Regions from separate parts of the Lysinibacillus sp. FSL K6-3209 genome, predicted to be linked through region 1. Evidence: predicted binding sites of a transcription regulator. Region 1 holds the regulator's gene; each other region holds the start of a gene.
The links. Region 1 encodes LexA, which represses DNA repair genes until DNA is damaged. Its sites were predicted from a motif close to CGAACATATGTTCG; they were not measured.
Positions count from the first base shown of each region.

Region 2: MHH88_RS00900 (YolD-like family protein) is a predicted target of LexA. The motif match lies at 4,890-4,903, and genes of this name have one in related genera.
Region 3: MHH88_RS18580 (DNA repair exonuclease) is a predicted target of LexA. The motif match lies at 1,178-1,191, and genes of this name have one in related genera.
Region 4: parE (DNA topoisomerase IV subunit B) is a predicted target of LexA. The motif match lies at 2,210-2,223, and genes of this name have one in related genera.

Region 1 is NZ_CP150264.1:1,323,886-1,329,060, forward strand. It holds gene MHH88_RS06180 (DUF2339 domain-containing protein) at 1-1,748, shown strand, start outside; gene MHH88_RS06185 (prepilin peptidase) at 2,032-2,784, shown strand; gene MHH88_RS06190 (gamma-glutamyl-gamma-aminobutyrate hydrolase family protein) at 2,805-3,527, shown strand; gene lexA (transcriptional repressor LexA) at 3,569-4,186, opposite strand; gene MHH88_RS06200 (LysM peptidoglycan-binding domain-containing protein) at 4,353-4,667, shown strand; gene MHH88_RS06205 (recombinase family protein) at 4,667-5,175, shown strand, end outside.
Region 2 is NZ_CP150264.1:154,572-161,258, reverse strand. It holds gene lysS (lysine--tRNA ligase) at 132-1,634, opposite strand; gene MHH88_RS00920 (Abi family protein) at 2,011-3,021, opposite strand; gene MHH88_RS00915 (hypothetical protein) at 3,565-3,852, opposite strand; gene MHH88_RS00910 (aconitate hydratase) at 3,833-4,201, opposite strand; gene MHH88_RS00905 (YolD-like family protein) at 4,194-4,511, opposite strand; gene MHH88_RS00900 (YolD-like family protein) at 4,551-4,871, opposite strand; gene MHH88_RS00895 (STAS-like domain-containing protein) at 4,990-5,289, opposite strand; gene MHH88_RS00890 (ATP-binding protein) at 5,280-6,188, opposite strand; gene MHH88_RS00885 (N-acetylmuramoyl-L-alanine amidase family protein) at 6,395-6,687, opposite strand, start outside.
Region 3 is NZ_CP150264.1:3,811,966-3,818,652, reverse strand. It holds gene MHH88_RS18590 (enoyl-CoA hydratase) at 1-590, shown strand, start outside; gene MHH88_RS18585 (YhzD family protein) at 815-1,000, opposite strand; gene MHH88_RS18580 (DNA repair exonuclease) at 1,289-2,503, shown strand; gene MHH88_RS18575 (AAA family ATPase) at 2,509-5,400, shown strand; gene yhaM (3'-5' exoribonuclease YhaM) at 5,397-6,335, shown strand; gene MHH88_RS18565 (peptidylprolyl isomerase) at 6,403-6,687, opposite strand, start outside.
Region 4 is NZ_CP150264.1:2,187,562-2,194,248, forward strand. It holds gene MHH88_RS10485 (spore germination protein) at 1-527, opposite strand, end outside; gene MHH88_RS10490 (HesB/YadR/YfhF family protein) at 673-963, opposite strand; gene plsY (glycerol-3-phosphate 1-O-acyltransferase PlsY) at 983-1,585, opposite strand; gene parE (DNA topoisomerase IV subunit B) at 2,243-4,219, shown strand; gene parC (DNA topoisomerase IV subunit A) at 4,216-6,648, shown strand.

The DNA.
Region 1 (5,175 bases):
AAATCATCCTCGCTTATTTATTATCCATCGCATTAGCAACCATAGCCTATGTAGTAGAACGTAGAAAGCTAGGGTCACCAGCTGTAACCATTTCCTTATATGGAGGGGCATTTATCGTAGGTATATTAACTACTGCTGCTGGTGCTATGCTATATGATGTATTAGGTTTAACATTAGCATTGTTTATTGCCATCCTATTCATTGGCTATGGCATAGCCATCAGCTATCTAAAGAAAAATGAGGTGCTTACTTTATTTGTCGCCTTTACCTCATTGTTATTACCGTATTTACTAGAATACATGGATTTTAGCACATACATTATATTATTCTTTGTCATTGTCCTGTTTACAATGTTGCAATTTGTTATTCTGCAACATAAACAAAAGATTGCGCTGTATGTCGCTACTTTTTTCTCAATTTTGGCAATTGGTATTGTCGCCTTTATGAATAATGATAACCAAGGAATGTTTGCATTAGGTTTGTTTATGACACTTGCTATTTTCTACACGAGTTGGTGTCGCTTGTATAATGCTGAATCGAAATGGAAGCACATTTATGTTGGATTGCAATTTAGTTTAGGGGTCTTTAGCTTACTAATGATGAACTTGATAAGTAGTCCACTTGACTATAAAGAGCTCCTACTGTTTGGATTATGTATGTTATTTATAGTTATAGCGGGTTATGGCTATAAGCAAAAATGGCAGGAGGCATTTGATAGTGCCGTAACACTCGCATTTATTACACTTTGTAATACGCTATTGATTATGAATCTACCAGAAAAAGTGGATGATTTACTTCTTCCATTCATACTATTTGCAGGCGTTATGATGAGCTTACGACTTCGAGTAAGTGTGATGAAAGTTGTCAGTTCAATAGGGTTTTTCGTGGCACTGATTGTTAGCTTTGTTATACACGAGCCAACCCCATTTTTTAGTATAGAACATCTCGCCTTATTGATGCCAGGGGTATATCTCTTCATTATTTATATGTATGCATTACGTCGTAAAGAAACATTAAATGCCTTTGAGAAATGGATGAAAGATTTATATGTGCTTGATTTATTAGCAGTTATTACAGCTAGTTACTTTATCGCTTATATAGGTAAGTTGGATAGTGTTTATATTGTAAGTCCTAGTAATACCCCGCATCTAATGAGTATCAGCATTGTATTGTTGTTTGTAGGGTCACTGTTGCTACCAGTAGCATTTAAAGGGCGGGCATTAACGCCAGTGCTGACTGTATTATTCTTGTTATTTACATTTATGTTAAGCATTATTCCTTCTAATATACAAGGGATTGAATGGCTCAATATTATGACACGGTTAACCTTCATTGCTACGATTAAGGCCATCATCCTTGATTTGCTCATGAAGGGACGTATTTATCGAATCTATCAAGACTATATGCCGAAATTTTTAGATGCCATTGTTAGTGTAGGTGTAGTAAGTGCGATGCTAGCAGTATGTGGTCTTGTGTCACAACTTGCTTATAACGACTTACTAGATTGGAAGCTTAGCATTGCACTAACAACAATTACGTTATTCCTAACGGCAAGCCTATCATTATGGCTCGGCGTGGTACGTCACTTACGAATACTGCGACTTTCCGGCTTTGTCATATTAGCCATCGCCTTTATAAAACTAATTTTCTTTGACTTATCCGCACTCGATTTATTAATACGTGCAATACTTTTCATCTCAATCGGTGGCATCGGCATGCTACTGTCTGGCCGATTGTTGAGGAAATAAAAATAAAGACTGTTTACTAGTGTGACTAGTAAATGGTCTTTTATTTTACCGTGAAAATTTTTGTCCATAAAAAAGTGCCCCAAAGACGTGCCATTTCTATATGAAGGTAACAGGAACATGGATAGAAGCTGTAGAATTTTATCATTACAGTTCACTTGTATTGAATTCAAACACGAGTCAGAAACACCAGAAAAATGTAGAGTTTACTATTTCCGCGACCGTCGGGGTCACAACCTTTTGATAATGGACAATAAGCGCTATGTTAGTTTAGGAGGTAATAAAAATGGAAATGGCTTATACAATACTTGTATTCGTATTTGGGCTTGTATTTGGTTCTTTTTTTAATGTGGTAGGCTTACGTGTGCCGATGAAGGAGTCGCTAATCCAACCACCATCACACTGTACGACTTGTCAGAGGCAATTGACGCCTAAAGATTTAATACCGGTATTGTCCTATATAGTTTTAAGAGGCAAATGTCGTAGCTGTGGGCAAAAAATTTCATGGATTTATCCGCTAATAGAGCTGTTAACAGGGATATTATTTACCTTTTCGTATTGGCAATTTGGATTTAGTGAAGAATTTATCGTAGCTTTATTATTAATTTCATTATTGGCGATTGTTGTTGTATCGGATATTGCCTATATGCTTATGCCGGATAAAGTACTCTTGTGCTTTTTGCCATTATTAGTGATTGGGCGTATGCTAGCACCTTTAACGCCGTGGTGGGATAGTATTGTAGGTGCTGTCTTTGGCTTTGGCATATTATATAGTATCGCAGTTGTGTCGCGTGGCGGGATAGGTGGCGGCGACATAAAATTATTCTTTTTACTTGGCCTTGTATTAGGGACAATCAACACACTATTGACATTATTTATAGCAGCCTTCATTGGAATGGTTGTCGGTATAATTGTGCTTCAAGTGCGGCAGCAAGGTAGAAAAACGCCGATTCCATTTGGCCCTTCCATCGCACTAGCGGCGGTTATAGTGTATTTCTATGGAAATGTCATAGTACAGTGGTATGTAGGATTATGGTAAGGAAGGAGAGAGATAGATAGATGAAACCAATTATAGGTATAACGGCGTTTGCGGAAGACGATTTATCATCGAGATTAAATGTAGCCTATAGCAATAGCATTATTGAAGCTGGTGGCATCCCACTTATTATTCCGCTGGGGGTAGAGGAAGATGCGGCACAAATTCTATCGTTAACGGATGGTTTACTTTTATCGGGTGGGCACGATGTTCATCCATTTGAATTTGGTGCTGAACCTTTGCCAAAGCTAGGACAGATACACCCAGAAAGAGATAAGGTGGAGCTGGCTTTACTTAACGCAGCCTTTACAAGGAAAATGCCGATATTCGGTATTTGTCGTGGTATTCAAATGCTCAATGTTGCATTGGGTGGAACGTTATACCAAGATGTTGATAGTGAATATCATAGTAGTAAGCTGCTAAAACATGCACAACAAGCGGCTCGTGGTGTTGCCACACATTATGTTCACATAACACCCCATACATTGTTAAAAACAATTATTGAAGAAGAAAAAATTGCTGTTAATTCCTTTCATCATCAAGCAGTAAATGTCTTAGCGGAGAAGCTAGTCGTTGCAGCAAAATCGAGTGACGGTCTAGTCGAAGCAGTGGTCCATGAAGATTTTCCGTTTTGTCTGGCAGTTCAGTGGCACCCAGAAGAACAGGCAATTGTAGGAGATATTGCTGCGCAAAAACTTTTTTCAGCTTTCGTTAAAGCGAGCATGTTATATAAAAGAGAAGCATAGTGAATGCTTCTCTTTTGTCGTGGAATTAGTATAAGAATGCATTAATGTACACGGCGATATAAGCCGACAACTTGTCCTAAAATCGAAACTTGGTCTACAATAATCGGTTCCATTGTAGCGTTTTCTGGTTGTAAGCGGAAATGATTTTTTTCTTTAAAGAAGCGTTTGACAGTTGCTTCATCTTCTTCGGTCATGGCTACGACGATATCACCGTTATCGGCTGTAGCTTTTTGCTTGACGATGACTAAGTCCCCGTCAAAAATTCCTGCCTCAATCATCGATTCACCCATGATTTCTAACATAAATAACTGATCTTCGCTTGTCCCGTAAATATCCGGTAAAGGGAAATATTCGTCGATATTTTCAATCGCTGTAATTGGTGATCCAGCAGTAACCTTCCCTACAAGTGGTACATGGATAACACTTTGCTTTTGAATTGAATCCTCAGGCTCTAAAATTTCAATTGCACGCGGTTTAGTAGGATCTCGTCGAATAAAGCCTTTTTGCTCTAAACGAGCTAAATGTCCATGAACTGTTGAGCTTGATGCAAGTCCAACTGCTTCACCAATCTCACGTACAGATGGTGGATAGCCCTTTGCGCGTACTTCTTCTTTGATAAACGCCAGTATGTCTTCTTGTCTTTTCGAAACTTTTTTCATGATTGCTCACCTCTTTTTTTCATATCATTCTTCTTACTAGATAGTATAGCAGAATGCGAACACTTATGCAAACATAGGTTCGAAAAGTGTTTGACAAAAACGTTTGTTCGCTTTATTATAAGAACATACATTCCGAACAAACATTCTAAAAAAGGGGATATGATGCATGAATTGGTTTAAAAAAAATACACATATTTCAATTTTATTGGGCGTAATTTTATTATTTGCAAGTTATCTTTTTATAACTGATCCTGGAGATATTACGTACACTGAAATTCATATAGAGCATGGCGATAGCTTATGGTCGTTAGCCGAACAATACCGTGGTAAAATGGGTACGGATGACTGGATTAAACTAGTGAAAGCCGAGAACGAATTACATAGCGTTAATATTGTTGCAGGGAAATCGCTCGTTATACCAGTAGTGGGTGACAATACGAAGCCCACCAATTCTATTGAAATTGCGAGAAGTGGAAAATGATGAATAAAAAACGAACGGCTGTACTTTACTGCCGGGTTAGCACGGAAAAAGAGACCCAAAGTTCTTCATTAGAACGACAACAAGAAGAATTGCTGCGTTATGCAAAGGAACAAAACTATGAAGTGATACAGGTTTTTCAGGACAAACATAGTGGGTATGATGTGGAACGCGAAGGTTTACTTGAGATGCTCGATTTTATTAAAGAAAACGAAATTCAAGCATTATTTGTACAAGATGAAACACGTTTAGGGCGTGGGAATGCCCGAATGGCTGTACTCCATTTATTGCAAAAAACAGAAACAGATGTTTTTTCGATGCGTGATGGGGGGCCTGTCCAATTAAATGAGATGGACACGATGTTGCTTGAAATATTAGCGATTGTAGAGGAGTATCAGCGTAAAATTCATAATGCGAAAATTCGCCGCGGTATGCGTCGAGCAGTAGAAAATGGCTATCGGCCAGAAAATAACTTGTCCAATCGTGGCAATCCAAATGGTCAGGAGCGCAA
Region 2 (6,687 bases), 1.2 Mb from region 1:
TAGTAGTTTCTAGCTACGATGTTTTTACAATTATTCTTGCTTTGAAAACATTGTTATTACTATACCTCTGTTTTTGTCATTTCTCAATAAAAAAAGAGACCCTTTTCAACAAGGATCTCCTAATTTAATGATTATTTCGTTATATGACGCATTGTTGGGAATAATAGTACATCACGAATTGATGGTGAGTTTGTAAGAAGCATGATTAGACGGTCAATACCAATACCTAATCCACCTGTTGGCGGCATACCGTATTCTAAAGCTTCAATAAAGTCATTATCCATTTCGTGTGCTTCGTCATTGCCCGCCTCTTTTTCAGCTAGTTGCGCCTCAAAGCGTTCACGTTGATCGATTGGATCATTAAGCTCTGTGAATGCATTCGCATGCTCACGACGTACGATAAACAGCTCAAAACGATCTGTGAAACGCTCGTCCTCTGGGTTTTTCTTCGCTAAAGGAGAGATTTCTACAGGGTGACCGAATACAAAAGTTGGCTGCACTAGTGTTTCTTCTACTTTTTGTTCGAAGAATTCATTAATAATATGACCGACTTCATGCGCCGCTTTGACTTCTACTCCGTGTTCTTTTGCAAGTGCTTGCGCTTGTTCCTTCGTCATTGGCTGCCAGAAATCAACGCCTGTAGCTTCTTTAACTGCATCTACCATATGAACACGTCTCCAACCTACAGCAAGGTTAATTTCATCTTCACCGTATTGTACGGATGTTGTGCCAAGAACTTCTTGTGCTACATGGGCAATTAAGTTTTCTGTTAATGACATGATATCTTTGTAGTCTGCATATGCTTCGTACAGCTCAATCATTGTGAACTCCGGATTGTGACGAGTAGAGATACCTTCGTTACGGAATACACGGCCAATCTCATAAACTTTTTCTAGTCCACCCACGATTAAACGTTTTAGGTGCAACTCGATAGCAATACGCATGTATAGTTCCATATCAAGTGCATTATGGTGAGTAATAAACGGACGAGCCGCTGCACCACCAGCAATTGTATGAAGCATTGGTGTTTCTACTTCTAAGTAGCCTGCATTATCTAAATAGTTACGAATTGCGCGGATAATTTTAGAACGCGTAATAAATGTTTTTTTGCTATCTTCGTTTGTCATTAAATCTAAATAACGTTGACGGTATCGTTGTTCTACATCTTGTAAGCCATGGAATTTTTCAGGCATAGGACGTAGCGCTTTTGTTAGGAACGTAAATCCTTCAGCCTTCACTGAAAGCTCTCCCACTTGCGTACGGAATACGTTACCACGTACACCTACGATATCTCCAAGGTCAGCTTGTTTAAATAAGTCATAAGCTTCTTCACCAACATGATCCTGACGAACGTAAATTTGAATTTGTCCACCTAAATCTTGAATATGTGCAAAGCCAGCTTTCCCTTTACCGCGCTTTGTCATAATACGACCTGCGATAATTACTTCTTGTAGGTTTTCTTCTAGCTGTTCTTTTGTTTGATCTGCAAATTGTTCGCGCACTTCTGTAGAAAGATGTGTACGCTCAAATCGACTACCAAATGGATCTTGACCGTTCTCTTGAATAGCAGTCATTTTTTGACGTCTCACCAATAGCTGATCATTTAACTCTTCTATGTTTGACACTTGTTTCACTCCTTATTAAATTGTCCGCGTTTACGTCCATCTAACACCGCGGTTTGTTAATGTATTTGATTGTAATCTCTTTCAAATATAACAATACTTAATAAGTATACAACAGAGTTTTATTTTTTGCTGAAATTGATTGTAATTTGTTTATGGCATCGTTTCGGCATCATTCTTAAATAGTTTCAATCGATTATATTTTATAAACACTATACCATCATGTAGCGTGTTATTATTGCGTAATATGAAAGTCACAAACCTTTTTATTGTAGTAACCTGTTGGATTTCCTATTATAACTCCTCTAGTTCAAACGATACCTCACAGGCACGCTGTGATTTGTGAGTTTCAGGTCATTAAAAAGTATTACTTTAAAGATATGTTTCTTTAAACGCTTTTTAAAATTCCGTAACTTAAACAAGTTGTAACTCTATCATAAAAATCGAATGGAATTCCCAAAAAATTAAAAATACTCTGTGCATGTATCGGTTGTTTTTCCATGTAACCTTTTAACTCAAAGTTTAAAAAAACTACAAATTCATAAAGACGTTTGGCATCGTTTTTATGAAAATTAAGAATGGCTAAAAGGAAGGCGCCATTATCGCTTTTTCCTTGACCGCGGTTATACTCCTCCTTAGTGATTCCTAATAAATCGAAAAGCCACTCTCTATATGGTAATTCTATGTTTGTTTTGTAATTATACATTCTTCCACCATGAGCTGCTCTATTACGAAACTTGTTAAACAACTCCATGCTTTTCAAGAAAAATTCTTTTTCTTCTTCAGTAGGATCACTACCTAATAATATTATTAATACATTTTCTTTAATGTCTGAAGTTGATAATTTATATAAAACTAACAATTCTCCAAAAGTTAAAGATTTAACTAATATCCACGGAGGAACATTGTCATATTTTTGTACGTAATATTTTAATGGCTGTTCCTCAGCTTCTCTTATTTTTTTGTTTATTTTCCATAATAGATTTTCGCGTTCGGATTTTCTATTATAAGATTGTATTTTCCCAGCTTTATAATTTTCTTTTTTTAGATATTCTTCATGTTTTTCTCCATATTTTTCAGAAATACAATATGAAAGAACAGAATAAAAATTACATTCAATTGCTAAGACAGCATTAAAAATATGGGTACGAATATTCTTATCCAAACTATAAAGTGATATTAAATCATCAAATTTAGTATTAGGAAGAAATCTATCTTCATCAGTATTATTGACCTTGTCCTCTAAAAATATATCTTTATATCCATTAATTACATCATAATAAGTAGTTTTTAATAGAAACTTTTTTGTAGAATCATGAGAATCGATAATTAACCCTCTATCTATTAATTTTTGTACTTGCATATCTATGTTAAGAAATGGTTTTTCTAATATGGTCATATTATCACCCCTACATTATATATATTTCCATATTATACTAAAAAAGGACAGAAAAAAACCTCTTACTATATTACTTAAGTAAGAAGTTTTCTCTAGCCGATCGTCGGCCTGCATAATGTATTATATGTATAATAGCTCTGTATTATGTTAATGTCAATCATTTAAAGAGAATTTATTTCTTAAATAAGAAATTTTTTCCTTATTTATTTTTTAGTTTCAAAAAGTCTGGCTCATCGATTATTAGTGAGTACCTGACTATTATTGTTATAACGTACGTTTTAAGTTCTTATATGCGTATAAAATCACCGCTATATCAAATTTTGTATTTCTTACTCAAAGGTTTATAATTCCAACGGATTTAAGAAAAATATTAATCATTTCTACTCAACCTTATACTATGCCAAAGTGTTAATCGGGTCATTTACATTGTGACCTCATTTAACACTTTAAGTACCTAGCATTAATTTGGAGAATATAAAACATTATAAATAGAAGAAAGTCACTCATTATTTTTCAAATGAGTGACTTTTTTGCTTGATTCTTCTATTTTGTTTGCCTTTCGTCTTCTTCTTCACCAGTTATAATATTTCTTAATTTAATCAACTGGTTAATTACTACATCTAAACTCTCAACTTTATTAAAACCAAATGTAACAGGAGCATCATTTAAACTTAACTTTTCACCTTTTTCTAATTCTGTGCCAATCGGTACAGGGTCAATCTTAGTAAATTGAACAGCCCCTGTTTTTAGCTTTTTATTTCCAACTATACGAACACCTACATCGCCATCTCCAAATAATATTTGAACAGAACTAGTTCTTAGAATCGGCATTATCATTTATCTCCTTTAAGTACTTAAATATCAAATCTTCTGTTTGGGTTTTTAATGCTTGCTTTGCATAACGCAATTCAACATCTTCACCAGGAGTTTTTAAAACCACATCACTAAAATATTGGTCAATGTGAATCCACTTCACAACCTCTATTTTACATTTGGCCAACATACGCTTTTTGTTGTAATAATCATTCCTTATATTTTTTAATAGGTCATCAACCATTTTTATATAAACTACTGACATCTTTAGGTTTCCTAGTGCATCGTAATCATTCTGTAACGATTTTACTGCCATATCTAATAGGATAAATTCATGTACATTTCTGCGCTCATCAGGCTTAATCATCGTCGTCTACCAATGAAGCTTTTTGTATCATATCAAAGGTAATACGCTTGATTGATAGGTCAGAATCTAAAAGTAACTCCTTTTTATAAACATCTGCCCCAGTGATCTTTCCAATTTCATCATATAATTTTTGGTTTTTCCAAAGTGTGAGCTTAATTAGCTTTTGCATTTTGAAAGCTCGCTGGATTGTTTGCTCAATCTCTTCAAGCTCCCATTCAGTCAACTCGCGCTTTTTTTCGTAAAACTGCTCCTTTTTCCACTCCTTGAGCTGAACTAAATGTTCAGGCAACATTAATGCTGTCCATTTCATATTTCCACGGTCATTTAACATCACAATCACGCTCCACTATTAATCAACGTCAGATACTTTTAAAATATCTAGAAAATGTACCTTATGGATGCCCATATATCTGTCTTTTATGTGGATTAATTTAGTGTTAGCATCCATTTTTACGACCGTACCTTCTAATTGCTCATCGCGCTTATAAATTGTGTATGTATAAGCTTTATTCCTTTCCATTGATTCAGATAGTGTATAAGCGATTTCTTCGAGGTCAGATTCGTCTCGGGCTAAATGCTTTGGTTCTTTTGCTTGTGTAGATTTAGCTTTTCGTTCATCTAGTTTCTTCATCTTTGAAATTTTTGTTTGTTTCGGAACTGTTGCTGACATGTTTATCTCCCCTAAAAAAGAACGTTTGTTTGTATATATTATAGAACTAATGTTCTTATTTAGCAATAAAAAAGACTAGGATCAAAATTAATTGATTACCTAGTCCTTAATTTTTTCACTAAACACACAACGGTTGCCTATCTGAGAAAAAATCAAATCTGTCCTTTATCATAGTATTTATTGATTTATTTGAATTCACAAAAGATAAATGTTTTTTTACATAATTAATGTCATATTCTTTAATCAACTCAATAAAGGCTGAATTTGTAAAACTTGAAGTAATGCTGTTAACGCCTGAAAATGACACCGTAACGTTTTCTCCATGATCGAAATTACTTTTTATCAATCGAAAAATAACTGTTCCATCGTCATTGGAGTAACATCGTTCTACATGATTCAAAATTTCAATTACCACCATTCGAACTCCTCCTCTTCTTCCGTTTCAAGATCTTCTTTTTCAACTTCAGCAGTATCAATGTTGAATTCTAAAAATGTACCAGGGTAAAAACCTGCTGACTCTAAAGGTCTTGGAACCATTTCTCCATTATTAGAATATACATCCAATATACCATACCCAGAATTTATGTGTACAGAACCTTTTAGATTGACAACAACGTTCTTTATCATTGTATACAAACCAGCTCCTAAATTTCTAGGCGATGTTTTTGTGGTGAACCCTTCTTCGATTGCGTACATCAACGCTTCGGAATCAGAACAATTTGATACTACTTTCCTTATGTTATAAGGTATGCCCACTCCAAAGTCTGCTATACAAAAAGTCAGTAATTTTTTTTGAGGAAAATGTTGAGCATAAATACAACCAATGTTTTCATATGAGTGATCCTTAATATTATTAAAGATTTCTCCTAAGCACATTTCTATATTCCCTAGCGTTGCTTTTTTCACTCCTAACTGCTCAGCAAGCCATGGTGTAAAAGTTAGCTGCAACCAACTATGGCTTTGCTCATAATTTACATCTTGCAATGGTATTGTAGTGGATCTTAATACAGCACTTTCCACTAGAGGCTTACGTAAATGTTTCTTAAAAAAACCTGAATCATCCAAATATTTAGTGGGAGTGTTGTTATTAAGCACGTTTGTGTAAGTATTAAAACTAACATTTACGTTTCTTTTTAATAACCAAGCAATCATATTATCAAGAGCAACTACTCCTGCTGGTTGAATAAAATTTAGGGTCGTGAAATCTATTATTACTTCATTATGTAATGGCCTTTTATTCTCATCAAGAACATGAATCATTAAACTATTAATGCTGGATCTATCTAAATTCCTTGGTAACTTTAAATTTATAGCCATGTAAAATCCTCCCTTTTTTTGATTTTACTTCACTATAAAAATAATAGTTGTATTTTTTTGATATGAATGTACTATTATATTCACCTTTTTTAGGAATTTTTAATCAGCATTTAATTTAATAACTTAATTATAGAACAAATGTTCGGTTTATGTCAATAAAAAAATACCAGGCTCACAAATGTTTGTGATTACCTGGTATCTGTTGTTTATAAAGTTCGTTTTACCACTGAAATTAATAATCCTAAAGCTTCACCATCTGTCATAGAACCAACCCTTTCACTATGGTCCACCTTCAAGATTCCTTTTTGGTAAGTCGCTTTTAACAATCCTTTTAAATCCTCTTTAGCTGTTGATGTTAGTGTGTTTGGCACTTTTGGTTCCTCCTTTTGTTGAATTGTATTTTTCGGCTTCATTGCTTCTTCAATTCGTTTTAAGAAACTATTCCAGCGGTTTTCACTTAAGATACGATGCGGGCAGTATTTTCCGTTCCAGTCCTGAT
Region 3 (6,687 bases), 2.1 Mb from region 1:
GGGATATTAAGGCAATGCTTGATCCTCATAAGCCGTTAAATATTGATGAGGCAATGGGCTATTTAACCCGAATTGTTAAGGCTTATTACCAACTACCAATGATTGTGATAGCTGCAGTTCATGGTGCTTCAGCGGGGTTAGGATTTAGTTTAACACTTGGTGCAGATATTATCGTTGCTTGTGAAAATAGCAAGCTGGCAATGAACTTTATCGGGATTGGCTTAATACCAGATGGTGGGGGTCATTTCTTTATGAAGGAAAGAATTGGCACTGTAAAGGCAAAACAAATGATTTGGGAAGGAAAAGTGCTAACAGCCGAGGAAGCACATAGTGTAGGCTTAATTGATTATGTTGCACCTGAAGGGTCGGTTTTTGCAGTGGCTGATCAGTTAGTAGGAAAGATGCTTGCTTCACCAATTGCGTCAATGATTATGACAAAAAGAATTTTGCATAGTCAGAATATGCCTCAATTAGAGAGCATTTTAGCGATGGAAGCTCAAGGGCAATCTGCTATGCGAAAAACGGCAGATCATTTAGAAGGCATTCATGCATTTGTTGAAAAAAGAACACCTGTCTTTGTAGGACAATAAGGCATTTATGTAATCAAAGATATAGGTCACAGCTTAACATTTTCGAAAAGAATAAATGATACAACGTAAGCCCCGCCACGAACATTTCTGTAGCGAGACAACGAGATTCCATTGCATGCATGATGCAAGGAGAGAATGCTCGTTGCTCGACCACAAAAAGCGAAGTGGCGGGGCTTACCTATTTTCACAAATATAGCTGATTACAATGTGACATGCGTCATCAATTAAACATGGAATAATATTAATTTTCCTGAAGAGTTCACAAGGCGGTGTGTTTTTTCCGCAACTCCCTTTTCTTCGATTTGCTGTTGACCGTTTACTTTTGCTGCTTCATCGTTTTCAAATGTCCAAGTTTCATCATACAAAGTTTCCCCAGTTTTCTCAAAAGCTGTAAAACGATAATTATTCATACACAAACCCCACCCTTTACTAAATTATATCTCTATTATACATAGAAGAAATATAAACTTCACGGTATATCTAGCGAATATTTCGATAATTTACGAAAATTGTGGAAAATTTAGTACAACCTCAAGAAGGGCTGTTACATGAATTCGTTTCTCATATTGTAGGAAGTATGATAAAATAGAACAAATATTCGCTTTTGATTCATCCTTTCTGTAGATAGCACAAATCTACAAGCAAAATCAAAATCTAGACTTAATTATGAGATTCCATTTATTTATAGAGGTGATTAGATGTCCGCAATTCGTTTTTTCCATATGGCAGATTTACATTTAGATAGTCCTTTTAAAGGCTTATTTGGATTACCTGACAATAATCTTAAGAAAATTAGAGCAAGTACCTTTGAAGCATTTGATAAAATTATTCATAGGGCAATCGAAGAAAGACCGGATTTCTTGCTTATTGTTGGTGATATTTATGATGGAGAAAATCGCAGTTTACAGGCACAAAGACGTTTTCAATCAGCAATGGAAACACTTTTTGAGCATAACATCCCTGTTATTGTCAGCTATGGCAATCACGATCATTTACACGGTTCTTGGACACGCTTTGCCTTGCCGAGCAATGTTTACGAATTACCAGCAGATACAAGTGTTGTGCAATTAAAAATTCGTGGTCAGCAGGTAAATATTTATGGCTTCAGCTATGGTCAGCGTCATGTAAAGGAAGCGATGATCCACCATTATCCAGTTGCGCAGGATCAGCATGCTATCCATATAGGTATGTTGCATGGCAGTGAAGCTAGTGATTTAACACACGCGGTCTATGCACCATTTAAAAAAGAGCAACTTCTTGCAAAAGGATATCATTATTGGGCGCTTGGGCATATTCATAAACGACAGTTATTACACAAAGAACCGCCAATAGTTTATCCGGGCAATATTCAAAGCCGCCATCGTAATGAACAAGGCATAAAAGGGTTTTACGATGTAACCTTGTCACAAACCTCTGCTAATTTAACATTTGTACCAACCTCTGCTGTTGTTTATAACGTCGTAGAAGTGGATTGTACAAATGTAATGCATGCCAACGAGTTACTGCAAAAATGCGAGGAGGCCATCGCCATTAATCGTATGGAATATGGTGCCTCTGTTATTGACTTGCACCTAAACCATATAGATGATGAGGCTGAAGCATTATTTGAACATGCCACAATAGATGAATGGCTAGAAACCATTCGCGAAGCAGAGGATGGCATTGAACCGATGGGGTGGGTGCAAAAACTATTTATCCATAAGAGTACAGCATCTTCTGAACCGACAGCTATAACAGAATCGGTAATAAGTGTTATGGATCAATGGGACATTACGGAGTGGAAGGATATTTTAAAGGATTTGTACCAACATGCGAGTGGTGCGAGATTTGTTGAACCTTTAACGGAACGAGAAATTAAGCATTTGAAGCTTGAGGCGCAGGCGTTATTAGCGGATGAAATTCAAAGGGTGTGAGAACTTTGTTAACGATACAGAAAATCCACATTTACGGCTTTGGTAAACATGAAAATATCACCATCTCTCTCCAAGACGGTGTGACCATTTTTTACGGTATGAATGAAGCTGGGAAAACGACAATCCAGCAATTTATACTGCAGATGCTTTTTGGTTTTCCAACAAAGCAGCAAAGCCAGCGGAAATATGAGCCGAAAACATCACCGAAATTTGGCGGTCAGTTGACCATTCAACACCCAATCTATGGTCAGTGTACAATTGAACGTGTAAAAGGAAAGGCAACGGGTGATGTCACAGTTTATACAGCAGATGGTACAAAGGGGCATGAGGAACTGTTAGCGAAGCTTTTATATGGCTATTCACGCGCATCATTCGAAGCTATTTTTTCATTTTCCATTCATGAACTACAAGGCATTGAAAAAATGTCGGAGGATGAACTGACGCATTTATTGCTCGCATCGGGAACGACCGGTATTCATCAACTATCTGCACTTGAAAAGAAAGTAGACAAAGATGCTGGCGAGCTTTTTAAAAAATCTGGTAAGCTGCCACTTATTAATCAAAAGATTGAGCATTTAAAGCAGCTTGAAAAGACGATTAAAAAAGAACAGGCGACCATTCAGACCTTTGAAGCTAAATCGCTTAAATTACAGCACCTCGAACACCAGCTAAAGGATTTATACGGCCAGCAAAAAACTTTGCAACATCAATGGCAACAACTCACTATCATGAAACAAGCGCTGCCACTGATTGAACAGCAAGATAAGCTACAGCAGTCACTGAATAGCAATGCACCTGTTCAATTCCCTCCAGAAGGAATTAGACGCTATGAACAGTTAAAAGATCGACTGACGCATGAAACGTTGCAACTGACGCAACTAGAGGACCAATATCAAGCTCTACAAAGTAAGCTACAATTGACCGCAGATGAAAAGACCATTGAAGAAATAACAAGGCTGATGCATAAAGAAGCAACGTGGAATCAGCTTGTTGTTAAAGAACAGAACTTAAAGGACGAGCTATTTGTCCTACAGCAAGACATCGAAGCCCAGTTTCGTTTATTAGGTGTACAAGAAAAAGAGGCGCAAGCAATACTTCTGGAGGGAACTGTATCATTACAACAAGAAGAACAATTTCAACGACAATTGACCGTCTTAAATACAACAGAAGAAGAGCTGAAGTTTTATTTACAATCATTAGAGCAAATACATGCGGAATTAGATAACATTGCTCGACAGAAAAAGCAGCTTCAACAGGAGGCATTAACCGCTGAAGAAGAACATATTTTAGCACAGTGGCCCCAGAAAAAAAGGCGCTTGGAACAATTACGGCATGTTCAGTTACAACGCTCGAAACCGAAGCAACCAATACTTTTTATTTATCTCGTGTTAGCTATAAGTATTGTGGCAGTTGTTTATGGTGTTGTTGAAAAGAATTGGGCGGTCATTGTAATAGGAGCCATCTTAGGCTTATTATTCTTATTGTTTTTAAACCATGCTAAACAAGTGGAAGAAGAGCCGCTAGAGCGTAATAGCCACTTACTAAAGGAATTAGAGCAAGAAGAACACGTAGTTCAACAGTTGCTTGTAAACAAACAGCGTCTTGAGGATCGATGGATAGTAGCTAATGAACAACAGCGCGATAAAGAACGTCAGTATGCACAGCTCGAACATAAAATTCAACAAGCAGAACAAACAAGCGCTGAAGCAAATCAAATGCTGGAAAACTTTTTGCGGCGTTTTCATTTAGAAGGAAATGTACCAAGGACTTTATTGCCGGAGTTGTTTATGCGCATTCGCGCTGTACAGGAAATGGACGTAAAGCAAAGGAGCACATTCAAGCTTTTGCATGCGATACAAAATGAAAAAAACGAGCTTTATGAAGCGGTACAGCAAGTTTTAAAAAATGAATATAGTGAGCAGGAAATTTTTATGCATCTGCGCACAAGCTACTTAGCGATTCAGCAGGCACAACAACAAATGTTACAAACAACAGAACAAGTTGCCCATCTACTTTCAAAAAAGCAAGAGACACAATCACTTTTGCAAAACTATGAATCGCAAATAAAACAGTTATTTACTAGCGCAAACGTCAATTCAGAACATGCTTTTTATGAGACGTTTGAGCTCTTTCAGCAGCAACAAAAGCTACAAGGACAATTACAAACGATTCAAAATCAGTTAACTTCTCTAGAGATACAGCAGCAAGAGCATTTGCTAAATGGGGAACAACTTCATGAAAAAATACAAGCTGTAGAAGAAGAGCGCAATGCCCTTCAAGTGACAATTGATCAATGTCTAGAAGAGCGAGCTACATTGCAGATTGAAAAAGAACAATTGCTCAACGACGAAAAATATGGACTATTGCTGCAACAATTTGAGCAAGAAAAAGCACTATTGCAACAACTGATAGAACAATGGGCTAGTAAAAAAATGTTAGCAACCGCAATTCATGAAACATTATTCCGCCTACGTGAGGAGAAATTGCCACATGTCCTTACGCAGGTAAATGCTATTTTCAATTCCTTAACAGCTGGCCGTTACGATAAGCTCTTTATTCATGAAGAAGGCTATTTTGAAGCACAAGCCGTTTCTGGCTTACGCTATCATGTAGCAGAATTATCACAAGCTACAAAGGAGCAAGCTTATATTTCACTGCGAATGGCACTTGCGAAAACCCTTGCAACTTCAGCACCATTCCCGTTTATAATGGATGACCCTTTTGTCCATTTTGATCGAAACCGTACAAACAAAATGGTACAATTAATGAAAGAAGTAGGATATGAACGTCAAATTTTATATTTTACTTGCCATGAAGGGATGCTCGAACTTTGGCAAAAAGAACAAATTGTCGATCTAGGAGCACTAGCAAATGAAAGGGGAGTGACGTCCACATGAAAGGTATTACGACGCTCCAAGTAGGAGAATCAGTTGATCAATTTTTATTAATTAAACAGTCGACAAAAGGGGTTACTACTGTAGGTAAGCCATTTATGTCACTATTACTACAAGATAAAAGTGGAGATATTGAGGCGAAACTATGGGACACAAACGAAGAGCATGAAAAAATGTATCATGCAGAGGCGATTGTTCATGTAGGTGGAGAAATTCACGACTATCGTGGTAAAAATCAATTACGTATTAAAACGATTCGTGTGGCAAAACCAGAGGAGGGAATTGCAGTTAATGATTTAGTTCCTTCGGCAGCTACTCCAAAAGAACAGCTTTACGAAGAATTAACACAATTTTTCTTTGATATTAAAAACCCGAATATTTCCCGTATTACACGTGCAGCTATTAAAAAGCACCAGGATGCTATTTTAGTATATCCTGCAGCAACAAAAAACCATCATGATTATGCTTCTGGCTTGCTGGATCATATGGTATCGATGCTGAGACTAGGAAAAGCAATTGCTGATTTATATCCAACGTTAAATCGAGATTTATTATACGCGGGTATTATTTTACACGATATAGGAAAAGTTGTTGAATTATCCGGACCTGTGGCAACAATGTACACAGTGGAAGGGAATTTACTTGGTCATATTACCATTATGGTCAATGAAATAGCTAAAATCGCAAGTGAGCTTGGAATCGAAGGCGAAGAAGTGATGCTTTTACAACATTTAGTGCTTTCACATCACGGGAAAGAAGAATGGGGCAGTCCGAAAAAACCGATGATTCAAGAAGCAGAAATCTTACATTATATTGATAATATTGATGCGAAAATGAATATGCTTACGCGAGCATTGGGTAAAACGGCTCCTGGAGAATTTACAGAGCGACTATTCCCGCTCGATAATCGTTCGTTTTACAAGCCAAGTATTCAGTAAACAAAAAGGAAATAAAAAGGGTTACGCTTTATCAGCGTAACCCTTTTTTTCTATCGACAAGCCTTGATTATTTAGACTCTTTATCAGTAGACTCGTCTTTGCTTTTTTCTTCAGCTTTTTTAGCAGCTTCTTCAGCCGCTTTTGCTTGTTCTTCAGATGTTGTTGTAAATGATTGTAATGCATCTTTTAATTCTTTATCAGAAGTTTTAAAGTCTGCATCTTTTGCCATTTTTGCAACAATGTCTTTTAGCAATGTTTGAGCTTCACCAGATTGTGTTAATTTGTTAATCATTGTTGTACGAATTTTATCTTCTTCGTCTTTAAATGAGCCAACACCTTTTACATCGCGCTT
Region 4 (6,687 bases), 860 kb from region 1:
CGAATGAGTGCTGTGTTTGTCCGTAATGTTTCCGTAAAAGACTCTCTGGGCCCTCTAATCACAGATTCTGTTTGTGGCTCGGTGACGGCTCGATCTTTTGCGCTTTTAGTATCTGTCGCAATTGCCACGGATTGCCCTTCTATGACAATGACGGTCTCACCATTTAAAATGGACGTAAATAACGCAGTAAAATCATAAAGATCTTTCACATCACCTACCGCTAAACATTGTTTTTTCATATAGTCGTTTATGTTGTCAATTGTATTTTCCGGTTCGTTGTCAATTTCAAACAGTAGATTTTCTAGTATAAAATCCGTAATTACCGTTTTGTCGGATATGCCATCAATGTTAATAATAGCGATGGCCAAACAATCAAGTTTGTCGATAATCATTTCACGAATAATCACATCATTACTATGACCAAGTGCTTCTTTGATGGTAAAAATATTTTCTGAAAGAGAAGTGTGCAGTAAATTCGTTGCTGGATTTTGCTGTTGGGAGGTATTGTTGTTTTTTGAAACGGGCATTTATATTCCTCCTCAGAGTATAGATTGACTAGTATGAGGATGGTCAATTTTGCGGATAGCTAAACCAAACCGAGAAAACTTAAGATGGTTTAGTCTTGAAATAAAAAAACAGTATTTCCTTTCAATAGAGAAAGGAAATACTGTGTTATTTTATATAGTCATACTTTAATTCGTGAAGTTGTTCGTCTACATCAACGTGTAAATTATAATCGTTAAAAAACCATAGATCTTTTTCGTCAATATAGTATGTGACATCGTCTACTACTGTTTGAACGCCTATCTCAATTGGTTCTTCACGTGTCATCCCTAGGGAAAAACCTTCATGAAAGGGACTTGAGCCGCCATATCTAGCGTAAAAGCGAATTGAATCACCTTTTTCGACTTCCATTTCATTTTTAAACCATTGTAAAGCTTGCGCTGTCAATGCGATATTCATGCGAGAACTCCTTTCATTTTTAAAGCCATTTAACTTTTGGCTCCGTGCCATTTTTAATGCGCGAAATATTTGCTCGGTGTCGATAAATGATAAAGGTAAATAAAAAGGCTACTAAAATCCCTAATGCAAAATCGCCTGTCACAAAAAAATAGATTATCGAATAGATTAATGCTACAAGTGCCGCAATCATTGATGTGAGGCTGACAATTTTCGTGAGCTTTAATGTTACGATAAAAGTGATGAATAGTAAAATAAATAAAGGCCAAGAATAGCCTAGGAGGACGCCCGCTGAAGTGGCAACCGCTTTACCGCCACGGAAACTTGCAAAGATAGGGAACATATGTCCAATGACCGCAACAAGCCCTAGAATAAGTGAGTGAATTGTGACATCAGCAAATACTGGTAGCATCACTAGTAACACGGCTGCTGTTCCTTTTAAAACATCCATCACCGTCACCACTAAACCCGCTTTTTTCCCTAATATACGGAAAGTATTGGTAGCCCCTAAATTGCCGCTACCATGCTCGCGAATATCTGTTTTGTAAAATATTTTGCCAATCCATAACCCGGAAGGTATAGAGCCGATAAGATAGGCACATAAAATAATAAGTCCGTTTAACATAGGTGGACTCCTTTCATCCAAATAATAACACTTGGTACTAATAGTTTGTAACAAGTATTTTACACTTTTTCTCTTTAATCTACAATGATATGAAGGAGATTTCATCATGAGCCTTGAATTCAATACAAAAGGAAATAGCACATCATGATTTCAAAAGTCACAGGCTTATAATAGCTTATGTACGGTTATTCGGAACTAGTATTGTATTAATACCTAAGCGCTTTCTTAAAATATAGGTAAAATGGCAATTTTGTCAATCACACATTCCTTTGGTAGAATAGAAGTCTATCTGTAATTTCTCTTGTGAAGCTATTAAAAATCATCACTCAACAAAAAAACGCCTACCACTGATGTTTTTGGTATGCTGGAGTGTTCAGTAATTAGAAGGCGTTCAATGCTCACTTAAGTGAAGATAGCGCCTCCTACAGTTGTTGTGGATTTTGTTTGGTAGTCAAGGCAGTAAGCTTAAAATATTTGCTGACATTCATGACAGTAGCCTACCCTTGATTGGTCTCTAAACATAGTTCATAGAAGCAATTACGTTGTAGCGAAATTAAAAATTATATATATCTGTCACTAGCTATTGACAGGAAATGCTATTATTATTAGGATGAGAACGTAATCAGAACATGCGTTTGTTTTTTGGAGGGGAATCTTTTGGCGAATAAACAGTCACCTAGCGTCTATAATGATGACGCAATTCAAGTATTAGAAGGATTAGAAGCGGTACGAAAGCGACCCGGCATGTATATCGGTTCCACAGATGGCAGAGGACTTCATCACCTTGTATATGAAATCGTAGATAATGCGGTGGATGAAGCACTTGCTGGCTTTGGTTCTCATATCATTGTCACAATTCATAAAGATCAAAGTTTAAGCGTTCGAGATTTTGGACGTGGAATGCCAACGGGTATGCATAAAATGGGCAAACCTACCCCTGAAATTATTTTCACAGTTTTACATGCAGGTGGTAAATTTGGACAAGGCGGCTATAAAACGAGTGGCGGCTTACACGGTGTTGGCTCGTCCGTTGTTAATGCCTTATCGACATTTTTAGAAGTGACGATTCATCGCGATGGGAAAAAATATAAACAGCGTTTTGAAAACGGCGGACATCCTGTGACGACTCTAGAAGAAATTGGTCAGACAAAGCAAACAGGAACACTTGTCCATTTCCTACCAGATGACACAATCTTCTCCGTCACTAAATTCAATTATGATACACTTGCAGAACGTTTACGTGAGTCTGCATTTTTATTAAAAGGATTAAAAATTGAGTTAATTGATCAACGCGAGGAAGGCAAAGGTGATGTTTTCTTTTACGAAAACGGCATTGAAGCTTTCGTTGCGTATTTGAATGAGGAAAAAGATGTCCTTCATCCTGTCAAATATGTAGAGGGCGAGCAAGACGATATCGAAGTTGAATTTGCCTTCCAATTCAACGATGGTTATTCAGAAACAATCTTATCGTTTGTAAATAACGTCCGTACACGTGATGGTGGGACACATGAAACCGGTGCAAAAGCTGCCTTGACACGAGTTTTCAATGAATATGCACGGAAAATAGGCTTACTAAAAGATAAAGATAAAAATCTAGAAGGGACAGATATTCGCGAAGGTTTAGCGGCAATCGTTTCTGTCCGTATTCCTGAACATTTATTACAATTTGAAGGGCAAACGAAAGGAAAGCTCGGTACAAGTGAAGCGCGTTCGGCAGTCGATAGCGTTGTCTCTGAGCAAATTTTATATGTGCTAGAAGAAAATGCCGAATTATCTGCATCGCTTGTTCGAAAAGCGATTCGTGCTCAACAAGTACGTGAAGCGGCGCGAAAAGCACGCGAAGATGCTCGTAACGGGAAGAAAAGTAAAAAAGGAAGTACCATTCTTTCAGGAAAGCTAACACCTGCACAATCTCGTAATGCTGCGAAAAACGAATTATATTTAGTCGAAGGTGATTCTGCTGGCGGTTCAGCGAAACAAGGGCGAGATCGTACGTTTCAGGCGATTTTACCATTGCGCGGTAAAGTCATTAATACCGAAAAAGCGAAGCTCCAAGATATTATGAAAAATGAGGAAATTTCCACGATTATTCATGCTATTGGTGCTGGAGTCGGAGCGGAGTTCTCAGTAGAAGATTCAGCCTACGATAAAGTGGTCATTATGACCGATGCTGATACGGATGGCGCACATATTCAGGTGCTACTATTAACATTCTTCTATCGTTATATGCGCCCATTAATTGAGGCTGGCAAAGTATTTATTGCGTTGCCACCACTTTATAAAGTATCTAAGGGTGTAGGGAAAAAAGAGGTCATTGAATATGCTTGGACCGAAAATGATTTACAAAAAGCCATTAAAAAAGTGGGGAAAGGCTATATCCTACAACGTTATAAAGGACTTGGTGAGATGAATGCTGACCAACTATGGGATACAACGATGAACCCAGAGACACGTACATTAATTCGTGTCACGATTGAGGATGGAGCACGTGCTGAGCGTCGCGTGACAACGTTAATGGGCGATAAGGTAGAACCGCGCCGTAAATGGATCGAAGCAAATGTTAACTTCGGCATGGAGGATGATTCGAATATTTTAGACAATGAATTCATCCAACAAGAGGAGGACCAAGCATGAGTAGTACGGAAAAGTTTCAAGATTTACCATTAGAAGAAGTAATGGGCGACCGGTTTGGTCGTTATAGTAAATATATTATTCAAGACCGAGCGTTGCCAGATGCGCGCGACGGTCTTAAACCTGTACAGCGACGTATTTTATTTGCAATGTATACGGAAGGCAATACGAATGATAAACCGTTCCGTAAGTCTGCCAAAACTGTCGGAAATGTAATCGGTAACTACCATCCACATGGTGATAGTTCGGTATATGAAGCGATGGTGCGAATGAGTCAAGATTGGAAAGCGCGCCATATGCTGATAGAAATGCACGGAAATAATGGTTCTGTTGATGGAGATCCACCTGCTGCGATGCGTTATACAGAAGCAAGATTGTCAGCAATTGCAGCTGAAATGCTACGTGATATCGGTAAAAAGACAGTGGAATTTGTACCGAATTTTGATGATCAAGATATGGAGCCAACGGTATTGCCTGCTCGCTTCCCGAATTTACTTGTCAACGGGTCGACAGGGATATCCGCCGGTTATGCCACAGATATTCCTCCACATGCACTTGATGAGGTGTTAGATGCCGTTTTAATGCGTTTAGATCAACCGAATGCTTCTGTCGATGAGCTTATGACGGTGATTAAAGGTCCTGACTTCCCAACAGGAGGGATTATTCAAGGTGTCGATGGTATTAAAAAGGCTTATGAAACAGGACGCGGTAAAATTATTGTTCGTGCTCAAGCAGCCATAGAACCATTAAAAGGCGGGAAAGAACAAATCGTTATAACGGAATTACCGTATGATGTAAATAAGGCGAATCTTGTAAAGAAAATTGATGAACAACGCGTCGATAAACGACTGGAAGGCATTGCGGAAATTCGAGATGAATCCGATCGTACGGGTTTACGTGTCGTGATTGAGTTGAAAAAAGACGTGCCAGCACAGGGCATTTTAAATTACTTATTTAAAACTACTGATTTGCAAGTAGCCTATAACTTTAATATGATTGCGATCCATAATCGTCGTCCAACGATGATGACATTGCCGCTGCTACTTGATGCGTACATAGCCCATCAAAAAGAAGTGGTGACAAACCGCTCCATTTATGATTTACAAAAGGCTAAAGACCGTTCTCATATTGTTGATGGCTTGATTAAAGCGCTGTCGATTTTAGATGAAGTAATTGCAACAATTCGGTCATCGAATGATAAGCGCGACGCAAAAACAAATTTACAGGTGAAATTTGACTTTACTGAAGTACAATCTGAGGCGATTGTGAGCTTACAATTATACCGTTTAACGAATACGGATATTACAGAGCTACGTCGTGAACAAGATGAGTTAAATGCATTGATTGCGAAGCTAGAAGGTATTTTGCATAGTGGAGCGAAACTTATTCGTGTCATTAAACAAGAATTACTTGATATAAAGAAACGTTTTTCTGAACCGCGCCGTTCGAAAATCGAACAAGAGATTGAAGAAATTAAAATTACGTTAGACGTGCTTGTTCCGAGTGAAGATGTGGTGGTCACAGTGACAAAAGATGGTTATATTAAGCGCACATCTACACGTTCGCATGCCGCATCTAATGGACAAGATTTTGCCATGAAAGACTCCGATTATTTACTGTATGAGGCAACGTTAAATACCCAGCATCATCTATTGTTGTTCACCAATCGTGGGAATTATATTTATCAGCCTGTACATGAATTGCCAGATATTCGTTGGAAAGATCTTGGACAGCATATCTCAAGTATTGTGCCAACAGGGGAAGATGAAACGATTCTTGCAGTCTATGGTTTTGATTCCTTTGAACAGCCAAACACCTATATTTTAACGGCTACAAAGGAAGGTCAAATTAAACGCTCGCCACTGCCAGATTATGCAGTGACACGTTATTCGAAGCCGATTAAGACGATGAATGTTAAATCAGGTGATGAAATGATAATGGCGGATATTGTATCAGACGAGGCAGAGTTGTTATTGATTACCGATACAGCCTACGCTATCCGCTTCCCAATTGAAGAGCTTCCTGTCACAGGTGTTAAAACGGGTGGCGTGAAAGGCATCACGTTAAAAGATGGGGAAGTACTTGCTGGTGTAACAATATTAAAGCCGTCTGATACAGAGTATGTTGTGATTGTTACCCAACGAGGCGCTGTGAAGAAGATGAATGTCGCTGAAGTCGATATGGCAAGTAGAGCAAAACGTGGTTTAAAAGTGTTAACTGAATTAAAAGCCAATCCACATCGTGTAGTTGCGGTAGTAAAGGCAAGCGATGAGGAACAAGTCATTGTTGAAACAGAAAAAGGTGTGCAAGAAATCATTGATGTCAAAGGTTTAACGCGCGCAGATCGTCATTCGAATGGTTCCTTTAAAATAGATATTGCTACAGATGGTTCCATTTCTCATGTAATGAAAATGAAAAAAGAAGAGGAATAATTCATTAGCCCATGTTCTTTTATAGAACTGGGCTTTTTT